DNA from 3 places in the Afifella sp. H1R genome. Region 2 is predicted to be linked to each of the others. Evidence: predicted binding sites of a transcription regulator. Region 2 holds the regulator's gene; each other region holds the start of a gene.
The links. The regulator PhoB, encoded in region 2, activates phosphate uptake and scavenging genes when phosphate is short. The targets are predictions, from matches to a motif close to TGTCATNNANCTGTCAT.
Positions count from the first base shown of each region.

Region 1 (4,632 bases), on a different contig from region 2:
AGAATGCGCAGGTCTCCTCCGGCGGCATCGCGCGCCACATCGTCAGCGAGGCGATCGCGACGGCGCAACGAAACGGCGCGGAGATCGTCTCTGTCAGCCCAATCCGCGACGACACGGTCGGCGATCCGGCTCCGGAATGGCTGCCGATCCGGCCGACCAGCGATGTCGCGCTGATGCTCGGCCTCGCCCACACGCTCGCCGTGGAAGGCCTGACGAACCGCGCCTTTCTCGATCGCTACACCACCGGCTACGACCGGTTCGAAGCCTATCTCTTCGGACGACACGACGGGACGCCCAAGGACGCCGACTGGGCGGCGTCGCAGACCGACATTCCGGCCGAGACGATCCGCGGGCTCGCCCGGCGCATGGCCGCCACGCGCACCTTCATCATGATGGCGTGGTCGCTGCAGCGGGCCGATCACGGCGAGCAGCCCTATTTCATGGCCATCACGCTCGCCGCCATGCTCGGCCAGATCGGCCTGCCGGGCGGCGGCTTCGGCTTCGGCTATGCCTCCGTCAACGGCATCGGCAACGACGTGCCGGAAATGTCCTGGCCGTCGCTGCCGCAGGGCAATAACGCGGTCGCCGACTTCATCCCCGTCGCCCGCATCGCCGACATGCTTCTCGGCCCCGGAGAAGCCTACGATTTCAATGGTGAACGCCGCCGCTATCCCGACATTCGGCTCGTCTACTGGGCTGGCGGCAATCCCTTCCATCACCATCAGGATCTGAACCGTCTGCGCCGCGCCTGGCAGCGGCCGGAGACGATCATCGTGCACGAATCCTGGTGGAACCCGCTCGCTCGCCATGCCGATATCGTCTTTCCGGCAACGACCGCGCTCGAACGCAACGACATCGCAGCCGCAAGCCGCGACCGGTTCATTTCCGCCTCGCATCGCATCGCCGAACCGGCGGGCGAGGCACGCGACGACTTCGCCATTTTCGCCGGGCTTGCCGCCCGCCTCGGGGTCGAAGAGGCGTTCACGGACGGTCGCGACGAAGAAGGATGGCTGCGCCATCTCTACGGGATCGCCCGCCAGCGAGGCAGCGAAGCCGGCCTCGATTTGCCGGATTTCGAGACGTTCTGGCGCGCCGGGCTCTGCCTCTTTCCTGCGCCGGCAAAGGATAGCAACCTTCTCGACGACTTCCGCGACGAACCGGAAGCGAACCCGCTGCCGACCCCTTCCGGCCGCATCGAGCTCTTTTCCGAGACGATCGCCGGCTTCGGTTACGACGATTGCCCGGGACACGCCGCATGGCTGGAACCGCGCGAATGGCTGGGGAGCCCCGCGGCAGCCCGCTTCCCGCTCCATCTCCTCTCAAACCAGCCGAAGACGCGGCTCCACAGCCAGTACGATTCCGGCAGCCATTCGCGCGCCCACAAGCTGCACGGCCGCGAGCCGATCCGCATGCATCCGGACGATGCCGCCGCACGGGGCATTGCCGACGGCGACATCGTGCGGGTCTTCAACGCCCGCGGCGCCTGTCTCTCTGCCGTCCGGCTGTCCGATACGCTGCGGCCGGGTGTCGTCCAGCTTTCCACCGGCGCCTGGTACGATCCGCTCGATCCGGGTGCGCCCGACAGTCTCGACAAGCATGGCAATCCCAACGTCCTCACCCGCGATGAGGGGACGTCGCGCCTCGGCCAGGGGCCGAGCGCCCAGTCCTGTCTCGTCGAGGTCGAACGCTTCGAAGGGGAGGTCCCGGAGATCACCGCCTTCGACCCACCCGCCTTCGCCGCGCATCCTTCATCGGGTGCCACGAAGAAACACGGATGAGACGCCGTCCCACCTCTCCGACGGTCTGACCCATGCGCATCCTCTTTCACAGTCAGACCGCCGATCCGGTCGCCTGGGGCGAGGCGCTCGCCGCCGAGCTCCCAGGGGCGGAGCTCAGGGTCTGGCCCGAGGTCGGCGATCCGAGCGAGATCGACGCCCTCCTCGTCTTCCAGATCCCGCCCCGCGCGTTCGAGCTCTTCCCCAATCTTCGCTGCATCCATCTCTTGAGCGCCGGCGCCGACCAGATTGCCGCCAATCCGGACATTCCCGCCCGTCTGCCGGTGGTGCGGCTCATCGAGCCCGGCCAGAAGGCCGGGATGATCGAATACGTCCTCCACGCGGTTCTCCACTATCACCGCAGCTTCGATGTCTTTGCGAAGTGGCAGCGCGCGCGATACTGGGAAGAGGTGCCGCGCACGCCCGCCGCCGAGCGCCGAGTGGGTGTCCTCGGTCTCGGGGGCCTCGGCGGGGCCGTCGCCGAGGCGCTCGCCGCGTTCGGCTTCGACGTCGCCGGCTGGTCGCGCAGCGAAAAATCGCTGCAGGGCGTGACGAGCTTCCACGGCAAGGACGGCTTCGACGCGTTCCTCGGTCGCAACGAGATCCTCGTGGGGATCCTGCCGCTCACGCCGGAGACGCGGAATCTCTACGATGCGACCTTCTTCGCGCGCATGCCGGCAGGGAGCCGTTTCATCAATGTCGGCCGTGGGGCGCAGCTCGTCGAAGCCGACCTCATTGCAGCCCTCGAGAGCGGCCATCTCGCCGGGGCGACGCTCGACGTGGTGCGGGACGAACCGCCGGATGCCGGCAATCCGATCTGGGACACGACAAACCTGATCCTGACGCCGCACGTCGCGACCTGTGCCGACCCCAAAACCGGCGCCCGCGTCGTGGCAGAAAATCTCCGCCGTGTCCGCGACGGGCTGCCGCCTCACGGTCTGGTCGACCGCGGCTGAGGCTTGCGGGAGCGGCGTCCCCGGAGGAAGCGCGCATGGCGAACGCCGCTCAGACCTGCAGAAACACAGCCGATTCAAGCGTCGTCGGGCTGTCACCCAGCAATCGTCTGGCTGTCATCCGGCTTGGTTAAGGAATGCGACCGCAGGAATTCCGCATGGAGACGGTCGTGTTTCGAAACATCCTTTTCACTTCCGCAGCGCTCGCGCTCGGATCCACCGCGGCCTTTGCCCAGGACATCGTCCAGAGCAACAGCAGCTGGTACACCGATGCGGAGGCCGCTCTCAATCAGCGGCTCGAGCATCAGCCGAACACCAATCGCGCCAAGAACGTCATCCTGTTCATTGCCGATGGCATGGGCGTGGGCACCAATTATGCCATTCGGCTTTATGCCGGCCAGCAGAACGGCGAATACGGCTCCGAGCACGTGCTGCCCTACGAGGCCTATCAGGACTTTCCGAACGTGGCGCTCGTGAAGACCTACAACATCAACGCCCAGACGCCGGATTCCGCCCCGACGGCCGGCTCGATGAACACTGGCGTGAAGCAGGTCTTCAACACCATCAATCTGAGCGAAAATGCCGTCTGGGACGAATGCGCGTCTGAAGAAGGCAACAAGCTGACGCTCTTCTCCGAGCTGATGAGCGAGATGGGCAAATCGGTCGGTGTCGTCACCACGGCCCGCCTAACCCATGCGACGCCGGCCGCGGCCTATGCCAAGACGGCCAACCGCAACTGGGAAGGCGAAGCACCGGAGGGCTGCACCGATATCGCCACGCAGCTTGTCGACCAGATGAAGGCGGGCGTCGTCGACCTCGCCATGGGCGGCGGCCGTCGCTATTTCCTGCCTGAGACCGTGACCGACGAAGAAGGCAAGAAGGGCAAACGCAAGGACGGCCACAATCTCGTCGATGAAGCCAAGGACGCGGGCGTCCAGTACGCCTGGAATACGGAGACCGCGAAGGCGCTCGATCTCGACGGCAAAACGCCGGTGCTCGCTCTCTTCGAAGACAGCCACATGAAGTACGAGCACGACCGCACCGAGGCCGACGAGCCGTCCCTGACCGAGATGACCAAGACGGCCATCGACTACCTCTCCAAGAACGACGAAGGCTATTATCTCGAAATCGAGTCCGGTCGCGTCGATCACGCCAATCACGACGGCAACGCCTTCCGCACCGTGACGGACGGCGTGGAATTCGCCAATGCGGTCGCAGCTGCGGCCGAGATGACCAATCCGGAAGAGACGCTCATCATCGTCACGGCCGACCATGAGCATTCGATCGCCTTCAACGGCTATTGCGGGCGCGGCTCGCCGATCCTCGGGCTCTGCTACGATATCGGCAAGGGCCAGGTGAAACATGCCGACGAGCCGGTTCTCGGCGACGACGGCAAGCCTTTCACCGTCATCGGCTTCCTGAACGGCCCGGGCGCCGTCCTGAAAGAGCAGGAAGACAAGAGCTATTCCGGTTCGCGCCCCGACCTCACCGAGGAAGAGGCGGAAGATTCCGAATATGTGCAGCAGGCCCTGATCCCGATGTCGTCGGAAAGCCATTCCGGCGAGGACGTGGCAGTGTGGGCGCGCGGCCCCTTTGCGCATCTCTTCGATGGCGTCATCGAGCAGAACTACATCTTCCACGTGATGAACCACGCGGCGAACGCCGAATAGGCGGCTGTCACAGACGCCGCACGACGGCAGCTCGATCTCGGGGGCTCCGGCAAATGCCGGAGCCTCTTTGCATAAAAAGCTGCGGAAAAGGTGCATCCCACCGGAAGACGGTGTCGCAGGCGCTCCAGCTTTTCTCAGCTGTCACAAAGCCCGGCTAGGGTGACGTCATGCCAAACGAGCCCCTCATCGACCGCCGCACTCTGCTTGCCGCTCTGGCAGCAGCGTTGGCCCTCG
Region 1 is NZ_JAKEDY010000003.1:30,048-34,679, reverse strand. Features, by position in the region: gene L0F51_RS17200 (molybdopterin-dependent oxidoreductase) at 1-1,778, shown strand, start outside; gene L0F51_RS17195 (glyoxylate/hydroxypyruvate reductase A) at 1,811-2,731, shown strand; gene L0F51_RS17190 (alkaline phosphatase) at 2,899-4,398, shown strand; gene L0F51_RS17185 (hypothetical protein) at 4,566-4,632, shown strand, end outside.
Region 1: a site for PhoB is predicted at 2,811-2,827, ahead of L0F51_RS17190 (alkaline phosphatase). Genes of this name have one in related genera too.

Region 2 (4,632 bases):
GTGAAACCGTGCCGGTTCTGGCCTTCGGCCCGGGCATCGAAGGGCGTCCGGCGGGCGAGCTTTCGACCTATGCCGATGTCGGCCAGACGCTGTCGGCGCATCTTGCCCTGCCGCCTCTTGCCGCGGGCGCGAGCCTGATCTGAGGCGATTTCGCCGGTGAATATCGCCTTTCGGTTCAAGGCGGCGGGTTGACCTCGGTGCCGTGACCCATTTCACCCAGGGTGAGACAGAAGCCGCCGACGAACAAGAGACGAGAAGGAGAGGGGCGTGGACGCTTCAACGAGACGGGATGTGACCGTCGTCGATCATCCGATGGTGCAGCACAAGCTGACGATCATGCGCGACAAGGGCACGTCCACGGCGAGTTTCCGCCGTCTGTTGCGCGAGATTGCGGCGCTGTTGACCTATGAGGCGACGCGCGACCTGGAATTGACGACGACGACGATCGAGACGCCGCTCGCCACGATGGAGGCGCCGACCCTGGCCGGCAAGAAGCTCGTCTTCGCCTCCATCCTGCGCGCCGGCAACGGCCTCCTGGAAGGCATGCTCGATCTGGTGCCGGCGGCCCGCGTCGCCCATGTCGGTCTCTACCGCGATCCGGAGACGCTGCAGCCGGTGGAATATTACTTCAAGGCGCCGGAAGATCTGCACGAGCGCGTCGTCATCGCCGTCGATCCGATGCTGGCGACGGCGAATTCGGCGATCGCCGCGATCCAGCGCCTGAAAGAGCGCGGGGCGAAGGACATCCGCTTCGTCTGCCTGCTCGCCGCGCCCGAAGGCGTGGAACGCTTCCGTGCCGCTCATCCCGACGTGCCGGTGGTGACGGCCGCGATCGACAGCCATCTGAACGACCACGGCTATATCCTGCCGGGCCTCGGCGATGCCGGCGACCGCATGTACGGGACGAAGTAGGGTTTTTCGGCGGGTTGCCTGCTGGACGCTCTTCCCCTCGCCTTGAGGATGACGAGCGCATCTGACGCAAGGGCGTTACAGCGCTCCCGTTCTTCTCCCCTTTTGGGGAGAAGGTGGCGGGCGAAGCCCGCCGGATGAGGGGTGGTCTTCCATCCCGCGCCGAGATCCGTTCTTCGTCCACCCCTCACCGCCCGCTTCGCGGGCACCTCTCCCCAGAGGGGAGAGGAAGGGAGCCTGCCGCAGGCGCTGTTCTTCAGTTGCAGCGGCCGCGGAAATCGTAGCGGCCACGGAAATCGCAGCGATAAGGGTCATTGCGACGGCACTGATGAGAGCACGTTCTTGGCTTTCGCTGGTGCGAAGCCACAGGCGGACGAAGAAGCTCTCGCTGCCTCGTGCGGGAGCCGCGCGGACAAGCTTCTCGCCGCGAGAGCGTTGCAGCGCGCTCCCGTTCTTCTCCCCTTCTGGGGAGAAGGTGGCGGGCAGAGCCCGCCGGATGAGGGGTGGTCTTCCCTCCCGCGCGGTGCCTGATTGTCGTCCACCCCTCACCGCCCGCTTCGCGGGCACCTCTCCCCAGAGGGGGAGAGGAAGGGAGCCTGCCGCAGGCGCTGTTCTTCAATCGCAGCTGCCACGGAAATCGTAGCGGCCACGGAAAGCGCAGCGATAAGGGTCATTGGGACGGCACTGATGAGAGCACGTTCTGGCTTTCGCTGGTGCGAAGCCACACGGGAACCAAGAAGCTCTCGCTGCCTCGTGCGGGAGCCGCGCGGACACGCGTGTCGCCGCAAGCGCGTTGCAGCGCTCCCGTTCTTCTCCCCGTGGGGAGAAGGTGGCGGGCAGAGCCCGCCGGATGAGGGGTGGTCTTCCATCCCGCGCGGTGCCTGATTGTCGTCCACCCCTCACCGCCCGCTTCGCGGGCACCTCTCCCCAGAGGGGAGAGGAAGGGGGCCCTGTTCTTAAGTTGCAGCGATGACGGAGGGGACGCGCTTCCTGGCCGACGTCGGAGCGAAGCCACACGGGAACGAAGAAGCTCTCGCGTCCTCATCACCGCAGATCCCGGCGGGACTGTCCCGAAGAAATCAGGTGGTGACGAACTGTTCGTTGAGGGCGTAGCCGGCGCCGCGGACGGTGCGGATCGGGTCGCGCATGCGGCCGCGGTTGATCGCCTTTCTGAGGCGGCCGACATGCACATCGACGGTGCGTTCGTCGACATAGACGTCGCGGCCCCAGACGCCGTTCAGGAGCTGCTCGCGGGTGAAGACCCGCCCTGGGCTGCGCATCAGGAATTCCAGAAGCCGGAATTCGGTCGGGCCGAGATGGATCTCGCGCCCCCCGCGAAAGACGCGGAAGGTGCCGCGGTCGAGTTCGAGATCGCCGGCGGCGAGCTTGTCGGCGACCATTTCCGGGCGCGTGCGGCGCAGGAGCGCCTTCACGCGGGCCATCAGCTCCGGCACCGAGAAGGGTTTGACGACATAATCGTCGGCGCCGGTGGCGAGCCCGCGGATGCGCTCGTCTTCCTCGCCGCGCGCCGTCAGCATGATGACGGGGAGTTTTGCGGTCGCCTCGCGCATGCGGACGCGGCGGCAGAGTTCGATGCCGGAAAGGCCCGGCAGCATCCAGTCGAGCACGAGGAGGTCCGGCGCCTCTTCCAGAAGGCGCAATTCCGCATCGTCGCCGCGCCCCACCGTATCGACGGAATAGCCTTCCGCCTCCAGGTTGTAGCGCAGAAGCAGCGTCAGCGGTTCTTCATCCTCGACGACGAGAATCCGGGGCACCTGCATGGCTCACTCCGTCAACCCGCGGACGGCGCAGTCGCCGCGCGTTCCATCTGCTTGCCGGTGACGAGATAGGTGATCGTCTCGGCGATGTTGGTGGCGTGGTCGCCGATGCGCTCGATGTTCTTGGCGCAGAAGAGAAGATGCGTGCACATGCCGATATTGCGCGGATCTTCCATCATGTAGGTGAGCATCTCGCGAAACAGCGACACATACATGGCGTCGATCTCGTCGTCGGAGCGCCACACCGAGATCGCCTTCTGCACGTCGCGCGAGCCATAGGCGTCGAGCACGTCCTTGAGCTGGCGCAGGCCGAGGCTCGCCAGATGTTCGACACCGCGGCGAAGCTGGTGGTTCATCCGCTGATCCTCGATGGCGAGCGCGCGCTTGGCGATGTTCTTGCCGAGGTCGCCGACGCGTTCCAGATCGTGCGAGATGCGGATCGCGGCAACGGTTTCGCGCAGATCCTGAGCCATCGGCTGGCGCTTGGCGATGACGAGGATCGCCCGCTCTTCGATCTGGTAGTGCATCTGGTTGATCTGGCGGTCGCCGAGAATGACGTCCTGGGCGAGCTGCGCATTGGTGCTCAACAGCGCATTCACCGCCTCGTCGAGCTGCTGTTCGACGAGACCGCCCATTTCGGCGATGGAGCGGGCGAGTTCCCGCAATTCCTCGTCATAGGAGGTGACGATATGTTCAGACACGGGGCTCACTCCTCTCCCGATTAGCCGAAGCGGCCTGTGATGTAGTCCTGGGTGCGCTTGTCGGTGGGGTTGGTGAACATCATGTCCGTTGGCCCCTCCTCGACGAGATAACCCAGATGGAACATGGCCGTGCGCTGCGAGACGCGCGCCGCCTGCTGCATCGAATGCGTGACGATGACGATCGTATAGTTTTCGCGCAGTTCGTCGATCAGCTCTTCCACCTTGGCGGTGGCGATGGGGTCGAGTGCCGAGCACGGCTCGTCCATCAGGATGACTTCCGGGTTCACGGCGATCGCGCGGGCGATGCACAGGCGCTGCTGCTGACCGCCGGAGAGGCCGGTGCCGGGCTCGTCGAGCCGGTCTTTCACCTCGTTGAAGAGGCCGGCGCGCTGCAGGCTCGTGGCGACGATCTCTTCGAGGTCGCGCTTGCCGGAGGCGAGGCCATGGATGCGCGGCCCGTAGGCGACGTTCTCGAAGATCGACTTCGGGAACGGGTTCGGCTTCTGGAAGACCATGCCGACGCGGGCCCTGAGCTCCACGACGTCGAGTGCCTTGTCGTAGATGTTTTCGCCGTCGAGCGTGATGTGGCCGGAGACGCGCGCGATGTCGATCGTGTCGTTCATCCGGTTGAGGCATCTGAGGAAGGTGGATTTTCCGCAGCCGGACGGGCCGATCAGCGAGATCACCTGATTCTCCGGAACGTCGAGATCGACGTCGAACAGGGCCTGCTTGTCGGCGTAATGGACGCAAACTTTCTCGGCGCGCATTTTCGGCACGGCGGCACTCTCCTGCGGCACTTCGGGCGGCGCTTTCGTCGCCGTGGCTTTGGCCGCGCTCGGGCTGTGGCTGATATCGTTCATGGCGAATTCTCCCAGTTACCAGCGCCGCTCGATGCGCTGGCGCAGCAGGATCGCGATCGCATTGAGGCTGATCATCAGACCAAGCAAGACGATGATGGCGGCATTTGTGCGGGCTTCGAAGAAATTGAAGTTCTCGTTGCCCTGCCAGAGGTAGATCTGCACGGGCAGGGCCGTCGCCTGATCCATCGGGCTCGCCGGCACGCTGGCCACGAAGGCGTTCATGCCGATGAGAAGGAGCGGCGCGGTCTCGCCGAGCGCCTGGGCGACGCCGATGATGGTGGCCGTCAGAATGCCCGGAATGGCGAGTGGCAGGACATGGTGGAAGACCATCTGCGTGCGCGAGGCACCGAGCCCGAGCGCCGCCTCGCGGATCGACGGCGGAAT
Region 2 is NZ_JAKEDY010000002.1:360,800-365,431, reverse strand. Features, by position in the region: gene L0F51_RS13320 (phosphopentomutase) at 1-143, shown strand, start outside; gene upp (uracil phosphoribosyltransferase) at 268-912, shown strand; gene phoB (phosphate regulon transcriptional regulator PhoB) at 1,989-2,684, opposite strand; gene phoU (phosphate signaling complex protein PhoU) at 2,702-3,388, opposite strand; gene pstB (phosphate ABC transporter ATP-binding protein PstB) at 3,409-4,155, opposite strand; gene pstA (phosphate ABC transporter permease PstA) at 4,264-4,632, opposite strand, start outside.

Region 3 (4,632 bases), on a different contig from region 2:
TCGCGGTCTTCGCGCGCACGATCATAGGTGATGATGCGGGCGCCCGCCGCGCGCGTGCGATTGACCTTCACCGCTGGCGCGTCTTCCGGCATGACGATCGTCGCCGGCACGCCTGCGAGACGCGCCGCCTCCGCCACGCCCTGGGCGTGATTGCCCGACGAACAGGCGACCACGCCGCCCGCAGCGGCGTCGCCCCCCGCCATCAGCGCATTATAGGCTCCGCGAAATTTGAAGGAGCCGGTCCGCTGCATGCATTCCGGCTTCAGGAAGACGCGGGCGGCGAATTGCTCCGACAGAGCTGGCGCAGCAATGAGAGGCGTCCGCATGGCTCGCCCTTGCAGGCGGGTGGCAGCAGCCTCGATATCGTTGAGAGAAACCGGCAGGGTCATGGATCGCCCTTAAGGCCTTTTTCATCCGCTTTGAAGAGGTAGAAAAGTATCGTATCCGCTATTCTACGACGTCACGCGGCGAGCTGGCAGTCCGGTCCCTGTGCCTTGACGAGATTCTCGCGAAATTCTTGCACGCTCGCATCCCAGCTGAAGCGCGTCGCATAGGCACGCGCCGCCTCTCTCGAAAGATCGAGGCACTGAAGAGCGGCCGCACGCAGATCCTGGCTCAAAACCCCGATCTCCGGTTCCACGATCACATCGCTCGGGCCGGTGACGGGGAATGCGGCAACCGGCAGACCGGAGGCCAGCGCCTCCAGGAGAACGTTGCCAAACGTGTCCGTCAGGCTCGGAAAGACGAAAACATCCGCAGCCGCGTAGGCATGGGCGAGCTCCTCGCCTTCCATGGCTCCAAGGAAATGCACATCCGGATGGCGCGCCTTCAGATCGGCAAGGGCCGGCCCGTCGCCGACGACGACCTTGGAGCCGGGCAGGTCGAGCGAGGTGAACGCCGCGAGGTTCTTTTCCACGGCGACACGGCCGACATTCAAGAACACCGGGCGCGGCAATCCGAGATCGGCCCCCGGGCGCGGATGGAAGAGATGGGAATCGACCCCGCGCGACCAGCGCATCAGATTGCGGAAGCCGCGTTCGGTGAGCTCGGCCTCCAGAGAAGGCGTCGCGACCATGCAGCCGGCGGCGGCATTGTGGAACCAGCGCATCATCCCGTAGAGCGCCCCGAGCGGCACCGGCGCCCGCGCACGCACATATTCGGGAAACTTGGTGTGGTAGCTCGTGGTGAAGCGCTGCCCCGTCTTCAGGCAATGGCGCCGCGCCAGAAAACCGAGCGGACCCTCGGTCGCGATGTGAATGCAATCGGGGCGCGCCGCCTCGATCATGCGGCCGACACGCGTCTTCGTCGTCACGGAAAGACGGATGTCCGGATAGGTCGGCATCGGCAACGTGGAAAAGCGCTCCGGCGCGATCACGGTGACCTCGTCCCCGCCCTCGGTCAGAATGTCGACGACCCGCTTGAGCGAGCGCACAACTCCGTTGACCTGGGGGAACCAGGCATCGGTGACAATGACAAGCCTCATCGGATCATGCTCAGGCAGCAACCGGTGTCGGAGCGTGATGCAGCTCGTTCAAAGGGGCGGCCCGCATGATCTCCGACCAGCGGATGATCTCCATCCGCCCGTCGTGATGCTCGGCCACCGCGGTGCAACTTTCGACCCAGTCGCCGCAATTGACGTATTTGATGCCATTGCTGTCGTCGCGAATGGCCGCATGGTGGATATGCCCACATACGACCCCGTCGGCGCCCTGGCGCTGCGCCTCCGCCGAGAGCGCTTCTTCGAACGCACCGATGAAGTTCACGGCGTTCTTGACCTTCAGCTTCGCCCAGGCCGACAGCGACCAGTAAGAGAAGCCGAGAGCGCGCCGCAGCTGATTGACGTAGGTATTGACGGCGAGAGCCGTGACATAGGCCCAGTCGCCCAGGAAGGCGAGCCATCTGGCGTGGCGCACGACGACGTCGAACTGGTCGCCGTGGATGATCAGGAAGCGGCGCCCGTCGGCCGTCTCGTGGATGACGCTGTCACACACTTCGATGCCACCGAAATGGCTGCCGAGATAGCCGCGCAAGAATTCGTCGTGGTTGCCCGGGATATAGACGAGCTTAGCGCCCTTGCGGCCCTTGCGCAGAAGCTTCTGCACCACATCGTTGTGGTTCTGGGGCCAGTACCAGCCCCGGCGCAGGCGCCAGCCGTCGACGATATCTCCGACGAGATAAATCGTCTCGGCGTCATGCACCTTCAGAAACTCCAACAACAGCTCGGCCTGGCATCCGCGCGTGCCGAGATGAATGTCCGACAGAAACAATGTCCGGAAATGATTTGGCGGAGCCATCGCCGTGCTTCCCATGTCTTTCAAGCATGAAAAACCCGATTCAGGTATCAGTTGTGTGACATTGGCCGCCGCAAAGCTGCGGCAGGGCGTCCCGCGCTGGAATGAAAAGCCGCCTCCCCCTAGAAAACGGCAACAAACATAGGAGAAAGCCATGGATCTCGGCATCGAAGGACGGACAGCTGTCGTATGCGCCTCAAGCCGCGGGCTGGGGAAAGGCTGCGCGGAAGCTCTCGCCAAAGCCGGCTGCCGGCTCGTCATCAATGGGCGCAACGAGGAGAGCCTGGAGGAAACGGCAAGCGACCTCCGCCGTCTGGGCGCCGACGTCACGGCGGTCGCCGCCGATATCGGCAGCCGTGAGGGGCAGACACGTGTCCTCGCCGCGGCGAAGACGGTCGATATCTTGATCAACAACAATGGCGGCCCGCCCCGCCGCGGCTTCCGCGAGCTGACGCGTGCGGACATGTTGGAGGGCGTCACCCAGAACATGGTGACACCGATCGAACTCATTCAGGCCGTCGCCGACGGCATGGTCGACCGCGGCTTCGGGAGGATCGTCAACATCACCTCCCTGTCGGTGCTGATGCCGATCCCGGGGCTCGACCTTTCCTCCGGCGCCCGGGCCGGCCTGACGGCCTTCCTCGCCGGGGTGTGCCGCGAATTCGTTCCCCACAACGTCACCATCAACAATATCCTGCCCGGCAAGATGGACACGGACCGCCTGCGCGCGGGGATCTCCTGGCAGGCAGAGAAAGCCGGCATCACCGAGGACGAGGCGGCAAAGCGCGAGGCCGCCGCAATCCCCGCCGGGCGCTTCGGAACGCCGGAAGAATTCGGCGAGCTCGCCGCCTTCCTCTGCTCGGCGCAGGCCGGCTACATCACGGGACAGAATTTCCGGGTCGACGGAGGTCTCCTCCCGATCGCCTTCTGAGCGCGACGACGCGGCCTGGCTCAAGGCGGTTTCGGGGAGGAAGGGATCGTCGGCAACGGCTGCGCTTTGGACGGCCGCCACGACGAAAGCAGCAGCCACAAAAAAGGGGCCGGTCACCCGGCCCCTTCCGAATTCCAGGACTTCGACGAAGTCTCAGTATTTGGCGACGATCGGCTCTTCCGTGCGCGGGCCGCCGAACTTCATCTTCAAAGCCGCCGACAGGATGTGCACGGAGCCATCCGAGGTACCGCTAAAGGGGCCATTCGAGAGCGGGCCTCCGGCGGCCGCCGGAACGAGATCGGTATCGTCCGCCGTGATGTAAGAATAGCCGACGTCGAAGGAGAAACGCTCGGTCGCCTGGTAGCTCGCGCCGGCGGAGAACCACCACCGATCGTTGTCCGGCAGGCGGAAGGAGCGGTTGGCATTGTCGTTCGGCGACAATTCACGCGCCACACCGGCACGCACCGTGAGGTCCGGATTGACGTCGTATTCGCCACCGAGAGCGAAATACCAGCTGTCTTCATACTCGAAGCCCAGCGGGATCGGAGCGGGCGCGCCACTCAGCGTCACAGTTTCGAAACGGCTCCAGTTCGCCCATTCGAGACCGGCCGTCAGGCGGAAACCGTCCACGATGCGCTGACGCAGACCCACACTCACTTTGTCCGGCAGGTCGAAGCCGTCTGCCTCGACATTGAACGTACCGATCTGCGTGACGAGCGGACCTTCGATGTCATGATCGATGCGGGAGCGGTAACCGATACCGATCTCCGTACCGTCCATCGGCTTCAACTGAATACCGGCGGTGATGCCGAAGCCGAAATCGTCCGCATCGTCGAGTGCGGAGACACCGAAGACCGGGAGCGCCTGTCCGGTCAGACGGACATTGGCATATTCCACGACTGCGCCGACGGCGACGGTGAGATAGTCGTTGAACTGATAGGCGACGACCGGGTTGGCCGCCATCGTGAAGACTTCCGTCGTTCCCGCGATACCGCTGGTGCGCACGAGCGAGTTGTAATCGTATTTCGTCGCAAGCCCGAACGGCGCGTTGATGCCGAGACCGAGGATGATTTTGTCGTTCACCCGGTAGCCATAATAAGAAGCAGGCACGGGCGCGTTCTCGGCAATATCCCCTTCGTTCTGCGGGAATGGCGAGAGAACATCGACATCAGAGCGCGGCGCGATATAGGAAATCACGCTCTCACTCTGGAAGCCCATGACGGCGCTCAATGTCGCCGGGTTCCAGAACATCGACGACAGGCTGCCCCCAGCGGCCATGCCGGCAAAGGCCATACCCTGGCCATAAGCACTCTGCTCACGCAGCGCGAATGCGCCTGCATGCGCCATGCTGCTCGTCGTCACCGCGATGAGTGCGGCGGCGGCCACGCTATGGCCGAGATGCCTCTTCAG
Region 3 is NZ_JAKEDY010000001.1:1,272,834-1,277,465, forward strand. Features, by position in the region: gene L0F51_RS06070 (threonine/serine dehydratase) at 1-389, opposite strand, end outside; gene L0F51_RS06075 (glycosyltransferase family 1 protein) at 461-1,483, opposite strand; gene L0F51_RS06080 (UDP-2,3-diacylglucosamine diphosphatase) at 1,494-2,294, opposite strand; gene L0F51_RS06085 (SDR family oxidoreductase) at 2,446-3,222, shown strand; gene L0F51_RS06090 (OmpP1/FadL family transporter) at 3,376-4,632, opposite strand, start outside.
Region 3: a site for PhoB is predicted at 2,339-2,355, ahead of L0F51_RS06080 (UDP-2,3-diacylglucosamine diphosphatase). Genes of this name have one in related genera too.